Linked DNA regions of Sporosarcina pasteurii. The protein of the gene in region 3 binds, or shares a complex with, the protein of the main gene of each other region. Links are inferred from orthologs where the notes say so. Each region holds a gene or a part of one and is shown on either strand. Other genes may lie near its edges.

Evidence for each region.
Region 1: holA (region 3) and holB share a complex: the UniProt entries of both Bacillus subtilis proteins name them as parts of the DNA clamp loading complex. The link is inferred for Sporosarcina pasteurii from one-to-one orthologs.
Region 2: holA (region 3) and dnaX share a complex: the UniProt entries of both Bacillus subtilis proteins name them as parts of the DNA clamp loading complex. The link is inferred for Sporosarcina pasteurii from one-to-one orthologs.

The regions. Positions count from the first base shown.
Region 1 is NZ_CP160452.1:44,823-50,041, forward strand. What follows is about bases 1-2,979. They hold holB (DNA polymerase III subunit delta'), read left to right. Parts: upstream 1-981; coding sequence 982-1,977; downstream 1,978-2,979. Other genes in these bases: tmk (dTMP kinase), read left to right, coding at 1-84; AB1H92_RS00190 (cyclic-di-AMP receptor), read left to right, coding at 137-466; AB1H92_RS00195 (YaaR family protein), read left to right, coding at 484-924; AB1H92_RS00205 (stage 0 sporulation family protein), read left to right, coding at 1,970-2,797; yabA (DNA replication initiation control protein YabA), read left to right, coding at 2,811-2,979. Also shown: more of yabA, read left to right, coding at 2,980-3,173; AB1H92_RS00215 (tRNA1(Val) (adenine(37)-N6)-methyltransferase), read left to right, coding at 3,280-4,023; AB1H92_RS00220 (GIY-YIG nuclease family protein), read left to right, coding at 4,007-4,294; rsmI (16S rRNA (cytidine(1402)-2'-O)-methyltransferase), read left to right, coding at 4,272-5,147. UniProt on the Bacillus subtilis protein: DNA polymerase III is a complex, multichain enzyme responsible for most of the replicative synthesis in bacteria.
Region 2 is NZ_CP160452.1:31,521-38,496, forward strand. Bases 2,117-4,984 are described here. They hold dnaX (DNA polymerase III subunit gamma/tau), read left to right. Parts: upstream 2,117-2,601; coding sequence 2,602-4,368; downstream 4,369-4,984. Other genes in these bases: AB1H92_RS00145 (YbaB/EbfC family nucleoid-associated protein), read left to right, coding at 4,460-4,780; recR (recombination mediator RecR), read left to right, coding at 4,792-4,984. Outside these bases: thrC (threonine synthase), read left to right, coding at 1-437; thrB (homoserine kinase), read left to right, coding at 437-1,348; more of recR, read left to right, coding at 4,985-5,388; AB1H92_RS00155 (YaaL family protein), read left to right, coding at 5,411-5,623; AB1H92_RS00160 (pro-sigmaK processing inhibitor BofA family protein), read left to right, coding at 5,680-5,943. UniProt on the Bacillus subtilis protein: Part of the beta sliding clamp loading complex, which hydrolyzes ATP to load the beta clamp onto primed DNA to form the DNA replication pre-initiation complex.
Region 3 is NZ_CP160452.1:1,657,707-1,664,603, reverse strand. What follows is about bases 1-2,789. They hold holA (DNA polymerase III subunit delta), read left to right. Parts: upstream 1-778; coding sequence 779-1,801; downstream 1,802-2,789. Other genes in these bases: gpr (GPR endopeptidase), read left to right, coding at 2,504-2,789; rpsT (30S ribosomal protein S20), read right to left, coding at 2,055-2,306; AB1H92_RS07715 (YqzM family protein), read right to left, coding at 471-605; AB1H92_RS07720 (DNA internalization-related competence protein ComEC/Rec2), read left to right, coding at 1-392. In the rest of the region: more of gpr, read left to right, coding at 2,790-3,541; spoIIP (stage II sporulation protein P), read left to right, coding at 3,592-4,404; lepA (translation elongation factor 4), read left to right, coding at 4,458-6,281; radical SAM family heme chaperone HemW, read left to right, coding at 6,349-6,897. UniProt on the Bacillus subtilis protein: Part of the beta sliding clamp loading complex, which hydrolyzes ATP to load the beta clamp onto primed DNA to form the DNA replication pre-initiation complex.

The DNA.
Region 1 (5,219 bases), 1.6 Mb from region 3 along the record:
AGGATTGTAGTAACCGATGCGAGTTTAAAACAAGATGAAGTAGCAGAAAATGTTTATAAGATAATTGCCTCTCGAATTATGTAATGTGAGAATTCATGCTATAATAAGGAGAAAGAGGGCTAAAGGAGAGATGACCGTGAAGTTGATAGTAGCAGTTGTACAAGATCAGGATAGTAACCGTTTGTCAGCAGCCTTGACAAAAAATGATTTTCGAGCGACTAAATTAGCGAGTACGGGTGGGTTTCTCAGATCTGGTAATACGACATTTTTAATTGGTACAGATGACAGTTTAGTGGATAAGCTACTTGAAATTATAAAAGATAATTGCCGTTCACGAGATCAAATGGTAGCACCAGTCTCTCCGATGGGTGGCAATGCAGATTCGTATATTCCATACCCGGTTGAAGTAGAAGTAGGAGGCGCAACTGTGTTCGTGCTACCAATTGAACACTTTCACCATTTCTAAAGCCGAGGTGAGTATACGTGAAAGTTAACAGTAATTACCGCACTAATTTAGATAAAATGAAGAACGGGCAACAATTGACTGAGCAGAATGGATTACGGTTTGGTAAAATGGTTCAGAAGCACAGTGAAAAACTTCATAGCGAGCAAATTACGAGACTTCTCGGTAATATATCTATGGCTGGGGACAGACTTGCTAGGTCTCGTAATTTGCGTGATATGGCTAAGTTTAAAATGCTTGTTCGTAGATTTTTGAAAGATTCTGTTGAAACGGGCCTTGCGTTAAACCAGTCACACACTTGGAATCAATATGGTGAAGGGCGCAGGTTAAAGATTGTTCAAATTATTGATGAAAAACTGATCGAATTAGCAGAAGACCTTTTAAATGAAGAGAAAAAAGCTGTTGATCTTTTAGATAAAATTGGTGAGATTAAGGGACTACTTATTAATCTATATACGTAATTTCCGTGTATTCTAACAAGAAGCACGGTTTTTTTGAAGTAAGAGGGTAGGAGAAAAATGGAAAGCACAACATTTATTAATCAGCAAATAGTAATGAGTAGATTAAAAGCGTCTTTTGAACATAACCGAATTGGACACGCTTACATCTTTGATGGCGAACGTGGTACTGGAAAGGAAGAGATCTCCTTATTTTTTGCAAAACTTTTACTTTGTCAAAATCCAACACAAAATGCTCCATGTGAAACATGTAGTTCTTGTTTACGGGTTGCATCTCGTAATCATCCTAACATCACAATCATTTATCCTGATGGGCAAACAATTAAAAAGGGACAAATGGATGAATTTCTGTTAGAGATGACGAAAAAAGGATATGAAAGTGGTCGTAAAATATATATTATTTCACAAGCTGAACGTATGAATTCGGCATCAGCTAATGCACTATTAAAATATTTAGAGGAACCAGAAGGAAATGTGACTGCAATATTACTCACTGAATCCTATCAAGCTATATTGCCGACGATTCAATCACGTTGCCAACGAATATCATTCCTTCCCCCTTCGCGTGAAACGTTGATTTCCATGCTCGAAGAACAAGGGATTACGAGGTCTATGGCTGCAACTGTTACGATGCTAACCGCAAATATAGAAGAGGCTTTACAGTTGGCGCAAGAGGATGAATTTGCGCATATGCGAAAAACAGTGTTAAAATTAGTTGAAGCATCAGATCAAAATATCCATGAGGCGTTATTGTATATCCAGTCAACTTGGTCTCAAGTCTTTAAAGAAAGAGAAGAGACGGACCGAGGGCTTGATTTACTATTGTATGCTTATCGCGATGTCGTTGCGTTAAAAGCGGAATTGAACTCTATGTCTGTGTATCCAGATTACAATGAGTTTTTAAATTCACTTGCGATGAAATTGACGTACAGCCAATTGTCTGCGGTAATGGAAGCTATTCTACAATCCAAAAGGCAATTGGGTGGGAATATGAATCGAACGCTTCTTATGGAACAATTGATGCTCAATATGCAGGAGGGATTTCTCGTTGTATAAAGTAATAGGTGTTCGCTTCAAAAAAGCGGGGAAAATATATTATTTCGATCCACTCGATTATGAGTTAACTATAGATGATTACGTAATCGTCGAAACAGCTAGAGGTGTTGAATACGGTAAAGTAGCAATACCAGTGCAAGAAGTCGATGAAAATGACGTCGTTTTGCCGCTGAAAAAAATTATTAGACCAGCGGAAGAAAAAGACGTAGATAAAGTTGAGGAAAACAACCTTGAAGCACATAAAGCATTCGTAATAGGTGCTGAAAAGATTGGAGAACATGAGCTTGATATGAAGCTTGTAGATGTTGAATACACTTTTGATAGAAATAAAATAATTTTTTATTTTACTGCAGAAGGTCGTGTCGATTTTCGCAATTTGGTCAAAGATTTAGCATCTATTTTCCGGACGCGTATTGAATTGAGACAAATCGGCGTACGGGATGAGGCAAAAATGCTAGGTGGAATTGGTCCATGTGGTCGAATGCTTTGTTGTTCTACTTTTCTTGGTGATTTTGAGCCTGTTTCAATCAAAATGGCAAAGGACCAAAACTTGTCATTAAATCCCTCAAAAATTTCAGGTCTATGCGGTCGTCTTATGTGCTGCTTGAAATATGAAAATGATGAATATGAAGAGGCCAAAAGACAGATGCCAGATATTGGAACACAAATCGATACGCCTGAAGGACCTGGAAAAGTAGTTGGTTTAAATTTACTTGAGCGTTTACTTCAGGTAAGTTTATTAGAAGAGGACCAAGTGCTTGAATATACACTGGAAGAAATTATGGACCCGAATAATAAAATGCTGCACTTGATAAAATGATGGGGTGGAAAAGTTGAAAGAAAGGAACTTTTTGGATAGCATAATGGAATTCGAACAACAGCTTGACTCTATGCAAAAGCAATTCCGTGAACTGATGGGGTTCGTCGCAGAGATGACAGAAAAGAATCATTCACTTCAACTCGAAAACCATCATTTGCGTAAAAGACTTGATGAAATTGACGAGCAAGAAGAGAAATCTTCAAGTAACCAGCCTCCTGAAAAGAAACAAAATACGGTAGATGTTGGCGAAGGCGTCGATAATTTAGCGCGACTTTACAACGAAGGCTTTCACGTTTGTAACATTCATTATGGAAGCATCCGTAAAGGGGAAGATTGCTTGTTCTGCTTATCGTTTTTAAATAAACAAAATGTGTAAAATGAGCCGATCCTATATCAAAGTAGGCATCGGCTTTTTAAATACGAAGAAAAAAGAAAACAACATTGTAGAAAATGTATTTGGTCGGAGGCGTTTACGTTTGGATATATTAAAAGATGATGAAAGACTGGATTATTTATTGGCGGAGGATTTGCGTATTATTCAAAGTCCGTCCGTCTTTTCCTTTTCTTTAGATGCAGTACTTTTGGCAAGGTTTGCTCATGTACCTACTCGAGCATCAGGGAAGATTGTGGATCTTTGTACGGGTAACGGTGCAATTCCTTTATTTTTAAGTGCGAGGTCAAAAGCTAGTATTACGGCAGTTGAGTTGCAGGAGAGACTGGCCGGAATGGCGAATAGAAGTGTGTTGTATAATCAATTAGAACAACAAATCAATGTGATTCAAGGTAATGTAATTGGTATTGCTGAGAAAATTGGTTATGAAAAGTATGATGCCGTCACTTGTAATCCCCCTTACTTTCCAGCATATGAAGCAACTGAAAAAAACTTAAAAGAACATGTTGCGATTGCGCGTCATGAAATTCACCTGACGTTAGAGCAAGCGATTCAATCTGCAAGTGAATTGTTAAAGCAAGGTGGGAAGGCGGCTTTTGTCCATCGCCCAGGACGTTTATTGGATATTGTAACAGCAATGCGTGCGAATCGTTTGGAACCGAAGCGTATTCGGTTTGTTTATTCGAAGGAAGGGAAAGAAGCGAATACGTTGTTAATTGAAGGAACAAAGGATGGGAAACCAGACTTGAAGATATTACCGCCCCTCTATGTATATGACAATGACGGAAATTATACAGAAGAAGTGAGGAAGCTCTTGTATGGAGAAAAAGCCTGAGCATCTGTTTTACGTTTTGGAATGTAATGATGGATCATTTTACGCGGGGTATACAAATGATTTAGAAAGACGAGTCAATGTGCATAATGAAGGGAAAGGGGCAAAATATACACGTGCGAAGCTTCCTGTACATTGTATTTATTTTGAAACCTATGAAACGAAGAGAGAAGCGATGCAAGCAGAATATCAATTTAAACAATTGAGCCGGAAGCAAAAAGAAATCCATATTGCAAAAGGAAGTGGACAGGTTGAAATCACAAAAAAGTGCTGAACAGGGGAGCGGGAAGTTATTTCTGGTAGGAACGCCGATTGGAAACCTAGAAGATATGACTTACCGAGCGATTCGTATTTTAAATGAAGTACATACAATTGCTGCAGAAGATACACGCAACACCATTAAATTATGTAATCACTTTGAAATTCAAACACCGCTCATCAGTTACCATGAACATAATCTAGCCGTTGGTGGGGAAAAAATATTACATTTATTATCAGAAGGGAAATCAGTTGCACTTGTAAGCGATGCAGGGATGCCTTGTATATCAGACCCGGGTGTTGATATTGCAAAAAAAGCGATTGAAAGTGGCTATGATGTGGTACCGGTACCTGGTGCAAATGCCGCGATCACAGCTCTTGTTGCATCTGGATTAACGACACAACCGTTTTTGTTTTATGGCTTCTTATCTAGAAATAAAAAAGAACGTCAACAGCAAATCGAACAGCTCAGAAAGAGAGAAGAAACGATACTCTTATATGAGGCACCACATCGGTTAAAAGAAACGTTGAAAGCATTACATGAACAAATTGAAAGCACACGAAAAATTGTTCTTGCGAGAGAAATCACAAAGAAATTTGAGGAGTTTTTGCGGGGTACGTTAGAAGAAGCACTCGAGTGGACTAATACGAATACAGTTCGTGGTGAGTTTTGTATTGTGATTGAAGGCGGCGATGGGCACGTAGAAGAGGATGCGCCCGCCTGGTGGCAAGACCTCGCCATTCGCGAACATGTTGAGGAAATCATAAATCGTAAAAAGATTCGTTCAAAAGAAGCGATTCGTGAAGTAGCGGACGTTCGAAAAATGAGTAGAAGAGATGTGTATCAGGCCTTTCATGTTGATAAGTGAGAATGTTCAAGGTTACCCTGTATGATGATTTATTGATTGGCGGGAAATCCTGAAGGACGTATATTCATTTTT
Region 2 (6,976 bases), 1.6 Mb from region 3 along the record:
AATTACCAAAATTACTAGGTGTACAAGCAGATGGGGCAGCACCTATCGTTTACAACCGCGTATTTGAAGAACCTGAAACGGTGGCGACGGCAATCAGAATAGGAAATCCTGCAAGTTGGGAACTAGCAAACCGTGCACTCGAAGAATCGAAAGGAAATATTTTATCTGCAACGGATGAAGAAATTTTAGAGGCATATCAATTAATTGCTTCGCAGGAAGGTGTTTTTGCTGAGCCAGGTTCATGTGCGTCTATCGCAGGCGTGAAGAAACAAGTAGATGCTGGTGTGCTTGAAAAAGGCGCAACAGTTGTCGCAGTACTTACTGGAAATGGTTTGAAAGATCCTGACACGGCGATTCAAGTCAATGAAGACAAGGCATTGTTATCGCAGGAGGAGTTTGAAGAACTGCTTAATGAACTAAAGGCAGGGGTTCAATGATGTCAAATCCAGGATTTTCAGTCATCGTACCGGCCACTACCGCAAATTTAGGTCCTGGATTTGATAGTGTCGGCCTTGCTTTAGATCTTTATATGTCGGTGGACGTAACAGCTCACAGTGAATGGACAGTGATTTATGAAGAGGAAGCATTTCAAGGGTTGGTGTCAGATGAGCAAAATTTAATCGTTCAGACGATTATTGAAGTTGCTAAGAGATATCATAAAGAAATCGCTCCTTTACAACTTAGAGTAAAGTCTGATATCCCATTAGGAAAAGGATTTGGGAGCAGTGCTTCCGCAATCGCAGTTGGAATTGTAATCGCTGACCATCTATTAGAACTAGAGCTGACGGACAGAGATAAAGTTTTACTCGGCAGCGAACTAGAGGGACATGCAGATAATGTCAGTGCAGCTTTACTTGGTGGGGCTGTAATCGCTTATTTTGAAGCTGACGAGATTGACTATATTCACGTGAAACAGGTGGATGCAATGTTTGTAGTTCTCGTTCCGCCGAAAGAGTTTAAAACATCGGAAGCGAGAGGGCTATTGCCGAATGAATTGTCGCATGAAAAGGCGGTTCGCAGCAGTTCTGCGAGCGCCGTCTTAACGGTAGCACTAGCACAAAATGATTGGAAAACAGTCGGGAAAATGATGGAGAAAGATCATCTTCATGAACCTTATCGTAAAACATTGTTCCCACACTATGATGATATTCGTATGTTTTGTAAAGATGTTGGCGCATATGGAATGACGATTAGCGGGGCGGGCCCTTCTTTAATTGTGACAGTGGAAGAGGGGACTGAAGAGGAGATTGTCCAGGAGCTAACTTCAAGATTCCCGTATTATTATAGTTTTCCTGTTCGTTCGTCAAATGTCGGGGCGAATATTCAAAAACAAAATATGCCGATTTGATCTCTAAAAGCTACCTTGTTATGTGACCAAGGTAGCTTTTATAGGTTGTTCAAGAAATAATGCAATGTGGAGTGTTAATAATAAAGAAACTTTCAATATCATATGGGAAAACAAAAAAACACTCATTAAGAGTGTTTTTATTTTCAGTCTATTATTTGATAAGAAAAATTCGTTACCGTGTAACGAATTCAATCTCTAAATTTATGCGCTAATTTAAAATTATGGCGGAGGAAGAGGGATTCGAACCCCCGCGGGCTTTAACACCCCTGTCGGTTTTCAAGACCGATCCCTTCAGCCGGGCTTGGGTATTCCTCCGTAAGACAATTAATAATTTACCATGTAAAAAATATAATGTCAACAGTTTTCAAGAAAGATTTTTAAGAAACATTAATTAGAGTAAATCAGCCGTTTGAATATAAGGACAAGGATGCATGCTTGTTCTTTTATTTTGAAGGATATTGAAAACAATTTTCACATAGAAAAGTTCCTTCGTTATTAAGGTATGCTTTAATTTCAACCATTCCTTTTCGCTTTGGATAACGCATTTTCAAGAATACAACATCATCTCCTTTAATTTCAATACCACACTCGGAGCACTTAGGCGTTCGATTAAACATTCATATCACCTCATGAAAGTACTTTATATCTTTACTACGGATTGACTTCCAAAAAGTTTCGTTTATCTACAACAATATGTTCTTGTTCTAATTCTTTTCGTTGTATAGGAATAGAAATAACTTTGATAAAATGATTTATGATGAGTCATTTTAAATCACGTGTTGATTTTTCCGTTATAATTTAGTATACTAAGTATTGCCGTGCTAGGTGGGGGAATAGCGGAACCTTGTAACTTGCAATCCGCTCTAGCAAGACTGAATTCCTTCCCGAGGCTGTTCGAATGTATGGTCTGCCTCTTGCACGTAGTGTTGACGTTTGGGTCCTGCGCAATGAAAATCCATGAACCATGTCAGGTCCGGAAGGAAGCAGCATTAAGTGGAATCTTTCATGTGCCGTAGGGTTGCCTAGGCTGAGCTGGCGACAGGAGTAACGCATATGTTCGGCAGTCGGAGGAAGGTGCACGGCATTACATAGAATTATTCAAACTCGTTCAGGGATGGACGGGTTTTTATTTTGCTTAAAATTAAGAAGTAGCTCTGTAGGTTGAGAAATCAGGATAATAACAAATGTAATAGGATGGCATTTGTGCTACAATGGAAGTATTGAAAAAATGTATTCAAAAGGAGAGGTAAGTGTTGGTTTATCAAGCTTTTTATCGTGTTTATCGACCGCAATCATTTGCAGAAATGTCCGGCCAGCACCATGTGAAACAGACGCTTCAAAATGCCCTCCTTCATAATAAAACGACGCATGCATATCTTTTTTCAGGACCGCGTGGAACTGGAAAAACGAGTGCAGCAAAGATTTTCGCGAAAGCTCTCAACTGTGAAGAAAGAACGACGAACGAACCGTGTAATGAGTGTCCGACTTGCATCAGTATAACGGAAGGTTCTAATACAGATGTAATCGAATTTGACGCGGCATCAAATTCGCGAGTAGAAGAAATGCGAGAAATTATTGAAAAGGTTCGATTTGCACCGTCCAATTCACGGTTTAAAGTATATATTATTGATGAAGTTCATATGTTATCGAATTCGGCATTCAATGCTTTGTTGAAAACACTTGAAGAGCCACCTGAGCATGCCGTGTTCATTTTGGCAACGACAGAACCACATAAGTTGCCGTTAACGATCATTTCAAGGTGTCAGCGATTTGACTTTAAACCGCTTACTTCATCTGATATTATTGAACGCATGGAAATTGTCCTTCAAGACGCACAAATTGAGTCTGATGAAGGGACCTTGAAGGTTATTGCGCAAGCGGCCTCTGGTGGTATGCGTGATGCATTAAGTATGTTGGATCAGGTTGCTTCCTTTAGTGGAGATAGTTTGTCGGTAAATGATGCATTACTTGTGACAGGCGCAATTGGAGAAGATATTTTTTATCGATTGGCGAAAGCGCTGCAGGAAAAAGATGCAGGTACTACGTTGTCTCTTTTAGATCAGTTAATTGCAGAAGGAAAAGACGTTTCACGACTAGCGGAAGATTTAATTACGTTTTTCAGAGACCTCCTGCTTTTACGTACTGCACCAAACTTGAAAGATCTACTGGAACTTGTGTCGGCAGATAGTCGTTTTGAGGAGTTAGCCAAGGAATTTGACCAGGACACGCTCTATTCATTTATTGACATATTGGCAAAGACACAACAAGAAATGCGTTTTTCAAATCATGCAAAAGTCTATGTAGAGTCAGCTCTTTTAAAAATGATTCATTTAGAGCCACAAATAGCCTCGATACAATCTAACTCGCTTGCCAATGAAAATCCTGATTTGGTGAATAAAGTAGAACAATTGGAACGTACAATTACTCAACTGCAACAACAAATCCAGTCAGGAGTCCAAGTGAATCCTGGTGAGTCAAATGCACCACAACCAAGAAGGAATGCATCAAAGTCATCGCAATCTATTCGAATTCCAACAGGTAAAATTAATGAAGTATTAAAGGCTGCAACAAAACAAGATATCCAAGCAATTCGGGAAAATTGGGCGGGTATGTTGCAAATGTTGCAGAAATCACATGCAGCTCTTCTAGATGAAGCGGAACCAGTTGCAGCATCTGCGGACTCGTTTGTGTTAAAGTTTAAATACGAGATCCATTGTTTAATGGCTTCCGAAAATCCATCTTTACGAGCAGGTTTAACGGACGCCCTCAACTCTAGAACGGGAAAGCCGTATGAAGTGATCTATGTTCCTGAGGAATCATGGCTCAAAGTTCGGTCTGACTTTATTCGAAATCATGGGCTTGAGAAACAAGGTGACAACGCGGGCGAAGAAAACGAAGAAAGAGTCGCGGGTGAAATGATGGACTTTTTAAAAGAAGCAGAACAAGAAGTTGCTGATCCAATTGTAGCGGAAGCTGAGAAGATTTTCGGCAAGGACTTTATTGAAGTACACGATGATTAATCGATATAGTACCGAAAAATTTCATTTCGACTTATTATAGAAGAGAAGAAATTTTTGAGAAGGTAAAACCAAAATTGAGGAGGAAATTGACATGCGTGGTATGGGAAATATGCAAGGTATGATGAAGCAAATGCAAAAAATGCAAAAGAAAATGGCGGAAGCACAAGAGAAACTAGGGGAAGAGCGTCTCGAAGGAACTGCTGGCGGCGGTATGGTCAAAGTGACGGTTTCAGGAGATAAAGAAGTATTAGAAGTTGTGATTAACCCAGACGTAGTCGATCCAGAAGATGTAGAAATCTTACAAGACTTAGTAGTGATTGCTACAAACGAAGCAATGAAAAAAGCGGATGAATTAACGAACTCAACAATGGGACAGTTCACGAAGGGGCTAAACCTACCGGGAATGTTCTAGGAGGAATCAGCATGCATTATCCAGAACCAATATCTAAGTTAATTGATAGTTTTATGAAATTGCCAGGCATCGGTCCGAAAACAGCGGGCCGACTGGCGTTTTTTGTATTAGAAATGGAAGAAGATACTGTTTTAGATTTTGCAAAGGCGCTCGTGGATGCGAAGCGGAATTTACATTTTTGTTCAACTTGCGGACATATTACAGACGTAGATCCATGTCATATATGTCAAGATAAACAGCGTGATCGTTCACTTATATGTGTTGTACAAGATCCAAAAGACGTAATAGCAATGGAGAAAATGCGAGATTACCAAGGCCTTTATCATGTTCTCCATGGTGCTATCTCTCCAATGGATGGGGTTGGACCAGAAGATATAAATGTTCCATCTCTTTTAACGCGCTTGCAAGATGAGGAAGTCGAAGAGTTGATTCTAGCTACAAATCCAACAATTGAAGGTGAAGCAACGGCCATGTATATTTCTAGATTAGTGAGACCTTCAGGCATAAGAACGACAAGAATTGCACATGGGTTACCGGTTGGTGGAGACCTTGAATATGCAGATGAAGTTACATTATCTAAAGCGCTCGAGGGACGCCGAGAACTATGATGTGAAAAAAGGGGCGGTGTCTATGTTTAAAAGGAAGAGTAAGCTAAAAAGAATATTTGACGACAAGTTACGATCGTTAATGACGGAAACAAGAGATGAATGGGAACAAGCGAAGTTCATTGAAAATCATCTTGATGATTATGATCAAGAAGTTTTTATACGGCGTAAAATAACAGAGAGCAAACATTTCTATCTATATAAGGAAGCAAAGGCAAGAAACTTAGGTAGAGACTAATATATTTTCTTTTGGTTGCGTATGATGGAGCATTCACATAAAAAGGAGTGTTCCTCATGAAAGCAGCCATTAGTATTTTTATCGCGAGTTTTGTGTTGTTTCTATTGGTAATGGACAAGAAGCGTGTGAAAAGTATCTTCGAGTTCATTTCAATCTATTGGTTCCGTCTTGCATTTTCCTTTCTAGCTCTTTTTATTTTAAACGTAGTCGCTGGTTTCTTTGGTGTTTATGTCCCGGTTAACATTGTATCGGGGCTTGTTATTACGATACTTGGCATTCCAGGTCTCGCTTCAATTTGTGTGATTGCATTTATTTTATAAATAGGGGTTGCATTCTAAAAAAGAAGGTGGTATAGTTATTAACGTTGCCAATTCGAGCAACACAAATAACGAAAACAACTAAAAAAGAAATTCAAAAAAGTTGTTGACATCGAGTTTGATACTTGATATGATATAAGAGTTGCTTCGGGAGAACGAAAGAAGCAGTCGGAAGAAACGGTGAAAGATTTCTTCTATAATATGAACCTTGAAAACTGAACAGCAAAACGTCAAGATATAACAACTACAAATCAACTTGTTGGTTTGTAGGAAACGAATCTTCGGATTCAAAATTGGACATCTTAATGATGCCAGCAAAGAAATCGAGCTAATCGAATTTCTCTATTATGGAGAGTTTGATCCTGGCTCAGGACGAACGCTGGCGGCGTGCCTAATACATGCAAGTCGAGCGAACAAAGGAAGAAACTTGTTTCTTCCTTTGTTAGCGGCGGATGGGTGAGTAACACGTGGGCAACCTGCCCTGCAGTTGGGGATAACTCCGGGAAACCGGGGCTAATACCGAATAATCAGTTCCTTCGCATGAGGGAACTCTGAAAGACGGCTATGCTGTCACTGCAGGATGGGCCCGCGGCGCATTAGCTAGTTGGTGAGGTAACGGCTTACCAAGGCGACGATGCGTAGCCGACCTGAGAGGGTGATCGGCCACACTGGGACTGAGACACGGCCCAGACTCCTACGGGAGGCAGCAGTAGGGAATCTTCCACAATGGACGAAAGTCTGATGGAGCAACGCCGCGTGAGCGAAGAAGGTTTTCGGATCGTAAAGCTCTGTTGTGAGGGAAGAACAAGTACAGGAGTAACTGCCTGTACCTTGACGGTACCTCATTAGAAAGCCACGGCTAACTACGTGCCAGCAGCCGCGGTAATACGTAGGTGGCAAGCGTTGTCCGGAATTATTGGGCGTAAAGCGCGCGCAGGCGGCCTTTTAAGTCTGATGTGAAAGCCCACGGCTTAACCGTGGAAGGTCATTGGAAACTGGAAGGCTTGAGTACAGAAGAGGAAAGCGGAATTCCACG
Region 3 (6,897 bases):
ATGATAGTTCTCTTGTCTTGTACTTAACGACTACGGGGCCATCATTTTTATTTACAGGGGACATGGAGGAAGCTGCGGAAAGAACTTTTTTAGCAAAATATAAACACACTGATTTTAGGAATCCAATCCTAAAAGTAGGACATCACGGCAGTAAAACATCAAGTACAGACCCCTTTATTAACGCGTTACAACCTAAAATGGCTGTTATTTCTGCTGGGAGAAACAATCGGTTCGGACATCCGAGCAAAGAAGTGCTAGAGACATTTCAAAAGTATCAAGTTCCAGTATTCCTTACTGCGGATAACGGCTCGATTACTGTTCTTGTAGAAGGTGAAAAGTTCACAGTATCCGTGATGCAGCACAAAACGAAAAAACGGACGAGCGCTCCTTGAGGGGAATCTTGTCCGTTTTTAACCCGATATAACAATGGGTTATGTAGTCATCGCCTTAGGAGATGACAAACGATTTGGTTAGCTTGCAATGAAGTCAATTACTGTAGCAATAATAAAGATACTGGAGAAAAATCCAAATGCTACAACAAACCCTACACCAGAGTCTACAAAATCATTGCGTTTTGATTGTACATCATGTTCAAACTCGTTCATTGCTACACCTCCTATATATCCAATTTAAGTATAAGCGATTGAATTGTAAAAATCTATAGAAATCGTCTATATCTCGTTAGTTCACTCGTTCGTTCAATAGAAATGACACAAATTGTTCATACAGTCCTATCATTTTAAGGTATAATAAAGAAGTAAAGATTTGAGGTGAAAGAATGCCAAATGCTATATGGAAAAAAATCGCTTCTGGTCAAGTGGATGCTGTCTATTTACTAACGGGTGTTGAACATCACATATTCGATGCTACAATTGAACGTTTAAAAAAGGCATTACCTGAAATTGATGATGCCTCTATCGTTCGATTTGATTTGGAAGAAACGCCCGTAGAAGCGGTTATTGAAGAAGCAGATACGTTGCCGTTTTTACAAGATCATAAATTAATTATCGCGAACCACGCTATGTTTTTAAGTGGACAAGATAAAAAAAGGGCAGAAGTAGAACATAATTTAGCTGTGTTAGAACAATGGTTAGAAAATCCGTCTCCAACAGCGACAGTTGTGTTTATTGCGCCTTATGAAAAATTGGATGGTCGTAAACGGATTACTAAAAAAATGAGAGACATGTCAACGGTCATTGAAGCAAATCGCCTGGAAGGGAAAGATCTTTTAACGTGGATTCAGCGCGAAGCAAAAACAAATGGGGCTCATATTTCATCGGTTGTTGCACAAACGTTAATGAATACAGTCGGAGATAATTTGTTATCTCTCGCTACAGAGATACGTAAAATGGCAACTTACCTTGGTGAAAACGGCGAAATTACGAATGATTTAATTGAGATGCTCGTACCGAGAACTCCTGAAATGGATGTGTTTCGACTAACGGACGCTTATGTAGCAAGTAATATTCCGAAGACGGTTTCTATCTATCATGATTTATTGAGAAGTGGAGAAGAACCGATTATGTTAACTTCGCTCATTGCAGGACAAATTCGTTTAATGATTCATGTACAATCATTACGTAAAAAAGGCTATCAACAACAACAAATCGCTAAGGCGCTACATGTCCATCCGTATCGTGTGAAATTAATGTTGGAAAATAGACGAATTCCGAATGAAAGTCGACTGTTACATATATTGAAACAACTTGCAGACATTGATTATAAATTAAAAACAACCAGTGGGAAGCGTGAACGTTTGCTAGAATTATTTTTTATGGATTCGCTTCAGCAACGTCGTTGAATGTTAAATTAAAAAAAGACCGTCACATGAATTTTCATTATCGCTATGTGCGATAGGTGCATTTCAATGTGACGGTCTTTTTCTTTTTACTTGCTTTAGGGCATCTAAACGACGCCTTCAGCATTTCTTAGATCCAGCTTCAGGTGTCAGATGCTCGGGTCATAAGCAAACTGGCGGTGTGGCAAAGAACGCCACGCCGCCAGTTCGACTTATGCCTGTCGCATCTAACCGACGCCTTCAGCATTTCGTTAGATTACAGCGCTTTTTTTGTAAGACGTGCTTTTTGACGGGAAGCATTATTTTTATGAATAAGGCCTTTTCCAGCGGCAGTATCGATTAATTTAACTGCTTGTGACAAAAGTTCTTTTGCATTTTCGTCTTTATTTTCAAGTGCTACTTCTGCTTTACGAACCGCAGTACGCATTGTTGCTTTAGCGTGTGCATTACGTTCGTTGCGTTCAGCGCCTTGTTTTACGCGTTTAATAGCTGATTTAATGTTTGGCAAATCGTTCACCTCCAATTTCAGGTAGGGAAAATGTTTCATCATTATAAAGAAATCACTTTCATAACATGCATAATTTTAACAAAGGAATCATAGAAATGCAACAAAAAATATATGGGATTACAGTAGAACGTTTCAATTAGCCAATCTAGAGAATATTTCATAGTCACAACGCACAGACTGAAGGTCGAGGTGATTCTATGGAAAAATTTGATTTTTACCGGACAGACCTCCTGGTTGAAAGTGAGGAAATGGTCCGTCATCAAACTGAAAGTGAAAAAGAAACATTAGAAGAATCGAAAGGCATAATATTTAACGAATCAACGCACGGAAGAATTAAGTTGACGGAAGTCGTCGTGGATGAATTAGGTGAAAAACGAATTGGAAAGAAAACGGGGAACTACGTTACATTAACTGTTCCTTCGTTAACACCAAATGATTATGAGGATATTACACAGTTATCTCAATTGTTAATAGACAAGCTAGACGGAATTGTAAAAAATAAAGAAGCGATTGCCAATGGGAAGATTTTGTTTATCGGATTAGGGAATAGGGAAGTTACGCCGGATGCTGTTGGTCCGTTGGCGATGGATAGTTTAAGGGAGATTGTGCCGGAATATTATACTGAAGACGGCGGAGAAGTGTTTGTCTATGCACCTGGCGTAACGATACAAACAGGTTTGGAAACAGCTGACTTCATTAAAGCTGTCGTTTCAGAAGTTGAGCCGGATTTGTTGATTGTTGTCGATGCATTAGCTGCTCGTGATTCATCCAGGTTATGCCGAACGATTCAATTGACAGATACGGGGATCCATCCTGGTTCGGGTGTCGGCAATAGTCGAAAAGAAGTTTCTGAGGAAACATTAGGTTTACCTGTAATCGCAATTGGCATACCGACAGTTGTGGATGGCCCTGTGATGATTGCGGATGCCATCGATACAATGTTCAGTTATATTGCGTCCAAGATTGACGAAGAAAAAAGTCCATCTTCAAGTTTGTCAGTTACCCCTTGGTTACGTTCGGAGAATAAAGATGTGGATCGTTCTGTCTTAAAACCAATTTTTGGCGATTGGGCAGAATGGCCACATGAAGAACGTGTTCAACTTTTTGAAGAAGTGTTAACAAATCACGAACTACGGACATTCGTTTCACCAAAGGAAATTGATGCTTGGGTTACACTGTATGCTAAGAGTTTATCTAGCTCATTATCGAAGTGGGTTCGTAGTGTGAAAAAGTAATCATGTATCCGTTCCTGACTGCATATAGTTGAGGAACGGAGGGATCTAACATGAAGAAAACATTGCAAACATGGAGTGCTTTTATTCTCATTCTATTTCTATTCCCAATAATAATGAATCTCCTTCCAAACGGTACTACATCAGCAACATCAAAACTTATGAAAGAGCCACTTAAAATTGTCTATGCTTCGAATGTGTTTCAAGAGGATGTGCAGGAAAAACAGAAGAAAGCACTTCTTTATTTTACGCATAATCACGAAGCATTTGAACCCGTAACGAAAGAAAAAAGTGGAAAAGTAACCGTTTCACACCGAACTGAAAACATTACAAAGTTTGGCGAAAAACTTCAAGCACAACTTGCAGTAAATGGGATAGAAACGGATATATTACCTGTGAACAACATGCAAGAACTTGAAAAGAAGGGGATGCCTTTTTCCAAGGCTTATCACACGGTTCGTCCTTTTGTGCAAAAACAGATCGAGGAATCAGAATATGACTTAATTCTCGATATGCATCGCGATTCAATTGGTCGGGATAAAACAACCGTCAGTTATAAAGGAGAGAACTATGCAAAAGTGGCTTTTGTGATTGGGTTAGAACATCCAAATTATAAACATAACGAAGAAATGGCGGTTAAACTAAAAGCGGAAATGGAGAAACAAGTTCCTGGAATTACTCGTGGACTAATTAGAAAAAGTGGAGCAGGCGTCGATGGGAAATATAATCAAGATTTACATCCTAATGTACTACTCATTGAATTAGGCGGCATTGAAAACAAAGAAGATGAATTAAATCGTACAATTGCGGTCGTGGCAGAAGCGGCCACTTCAATTTTATCGAATAAAAAAGACGCAGAAAATTGAACATAAGCGCGTTCACTGGTATACTTCTAATAGCAGAAATAGGAGTGAACAGTATGAATTCAGAACAGAAATTAGCGCGTCAAAAAAATATTCGAAACTTTTCTATCATCGCCCATATTGATCATGGGAAATCTACGCTCGCAGACAGAATCTTAGAGCAAACGAATACGTTAACAGCAAGAGAAATGACTACACAAACGTTGGACTCAATGGATCTAGAAAAAGAGCGCGGCATTACGATTAAGTTAAATGCAGTTCAGTTGACGTATACGGCAAAAGATGGGGAAGAATATACATTTCACCTCATCGATACGCCAGGACACGTCGACTTTACATACGAAGTGTCAAGAAGTTTGGCAGCTTGTGAAGGCGCTATTCTGGTCGTCGACGCAGCGCAAGGAATTGAAGCACAGACCCTTGCGAATGTTTATTTAGCAATCGACAACGATCTTGAGATTTTACCGGTTATTAACAAAATCGACTTACCCGCTGCAGATCCTGAGCGAGTAAAGGCGGAAGTAGAGGATGTAATCGGTCTAGATGCATCTGAAGCTGTCCATGCCTCTGCAAAAGCGGGGATTGGAATCGAAGATATTTTAGAGCAAGTAGTAGAGAAAGTGCCTGCACCGACAGGAAATCCTGATGCCCCATTAAAGGCATTGATTTTTGACTCTCACTACGATCAGTATAGAGGGGTTATTGCTTATATTCGAATCATTGACGGCTCTGTAAAGCCTGGAGATAAAATTCGAATGATGGCAACAGGGAAAGAATTTGAAGTGCTTGAAACAGGTGTCTTTACACCGCGTGAAACGCCAATGAAAGAATTGAATATTGGTGATGTTGGGTACTTATCAGCATCGATTAAAAACGTTGGTGATACACAAGTCGGAGATACGATTACAAAGGTTGATAATCCTGCAGAAGAAGCGCTACCGGGATATAGAAGAATGAACCCAATGGTTTTCTGTGGACTATATCCAATTGATACGTCCAAATACAATGACTTACGTGAAGCATTGGAAAAGCTAGAGTTGAATGACTCAGCGCTTGAATATGAACCTGAAACATCACAGGCTCTTGGTTTCGGTTACCGTTGTGGTTTCTTAGGCTTGCTTCATATGGAAATTATTCAAGAACGTATCGAACGTGAATTTAATATTGAATTAATTACAACAGCACCGAGCGTTATATATAATGTTGTGACAACCGATGGCGAGCATCACAAAGTGGACAACCCATACATGATGCCAGATGCACCACTCATTGATTATGTAGAAGAACCATATGTAAAAGCATCCATTATGGTACCTGAAGATTTTGTTGGACCAGTTATGGAACTGTGTCAAAGAAAACGCGGAAACTTCATTACGATGGATTATTTGGCCTCTTCACGGGTCAACGTTGTGTATGAACTACCGCTTGCTGAAATTGTCTTTGACTTCTTTGACCAATTAAAATCCAACACAAAAGGCTATGCTTCGTTAGATTATGAAATGATTGGTTATAAAAAGTCTAAGCTAGTGAAGATGGATATCTTATTAAATGGTGAACAAATTGATGCGCTCAGCTTCATTGTCCATAATGACTTTTCTTATGAACGTGGTAAAGCGATTGTTGAAAAGCTACGTGAGCTTATTCCAAGACAACAGTTTGAAGTACCTGTCCAAGCAGCGATTGGGCATAAAATTGTTGCCCGTTCTACGATTAAATCGATTGGGAAAAACGTTCTTGCAAAATGTTACGGTGGAGACATTTCCCGTAAGCGTAAATTACTTGAAAAGCAAAAAGAAGGTAAAAAGCGCATGAAACAAGTAGGATCTGTTGAAGTACCTCAAGAAGCGTTTATGGCTGTATTGAAAATGGACGAGGATTAATCAGTTTAGAAAACATAGAAAAGGGGGCTAACATGCCTCCTTTTTCCTGTTACGAAAGGAGCAACATATGAAAGGTATTTATATCCACATTCCGTTTTGTCATCAAATTTGTCATTACTGTGATTTCAATAAAGTATTTTTTAAAAATCAACCAGTTGATGAATATATTGAAGCTATCGGAAAAGAGTTTGCGATCATGAGTAGCGAAGGGGTATCATTTGAAACGGTTGAAACGGTGTTTCTAGGTGGCGGAACGCCTACTTCACTCTCAGAAAGACAGCTTCATCGATTGCTTGAAATTATTAATAAGTACGTCGATGTTGATGCGCTACGAGAATTCACGACAGAAGCCAATCCAGACGAATTGACATATGAAAAGTTAATTGTTTTGAAAAATGGTGGCGTTAAACGGCTAAGTATTGGCGTACAATCTTTTGATAACGAGTTATTGGAAAAGATCGGAAGAACGCATAGCGCGGATGATGCAGCGCGTGTTATTCAAGATGCACGTAAAGCTGGTTTTGATAATATTAGTATTGACCTCATTTACGGTTTGCCTGGACAAACCATTGAACAATGGCAAGATACGTTGGACAAAGCAACGAACTTAGGGTTA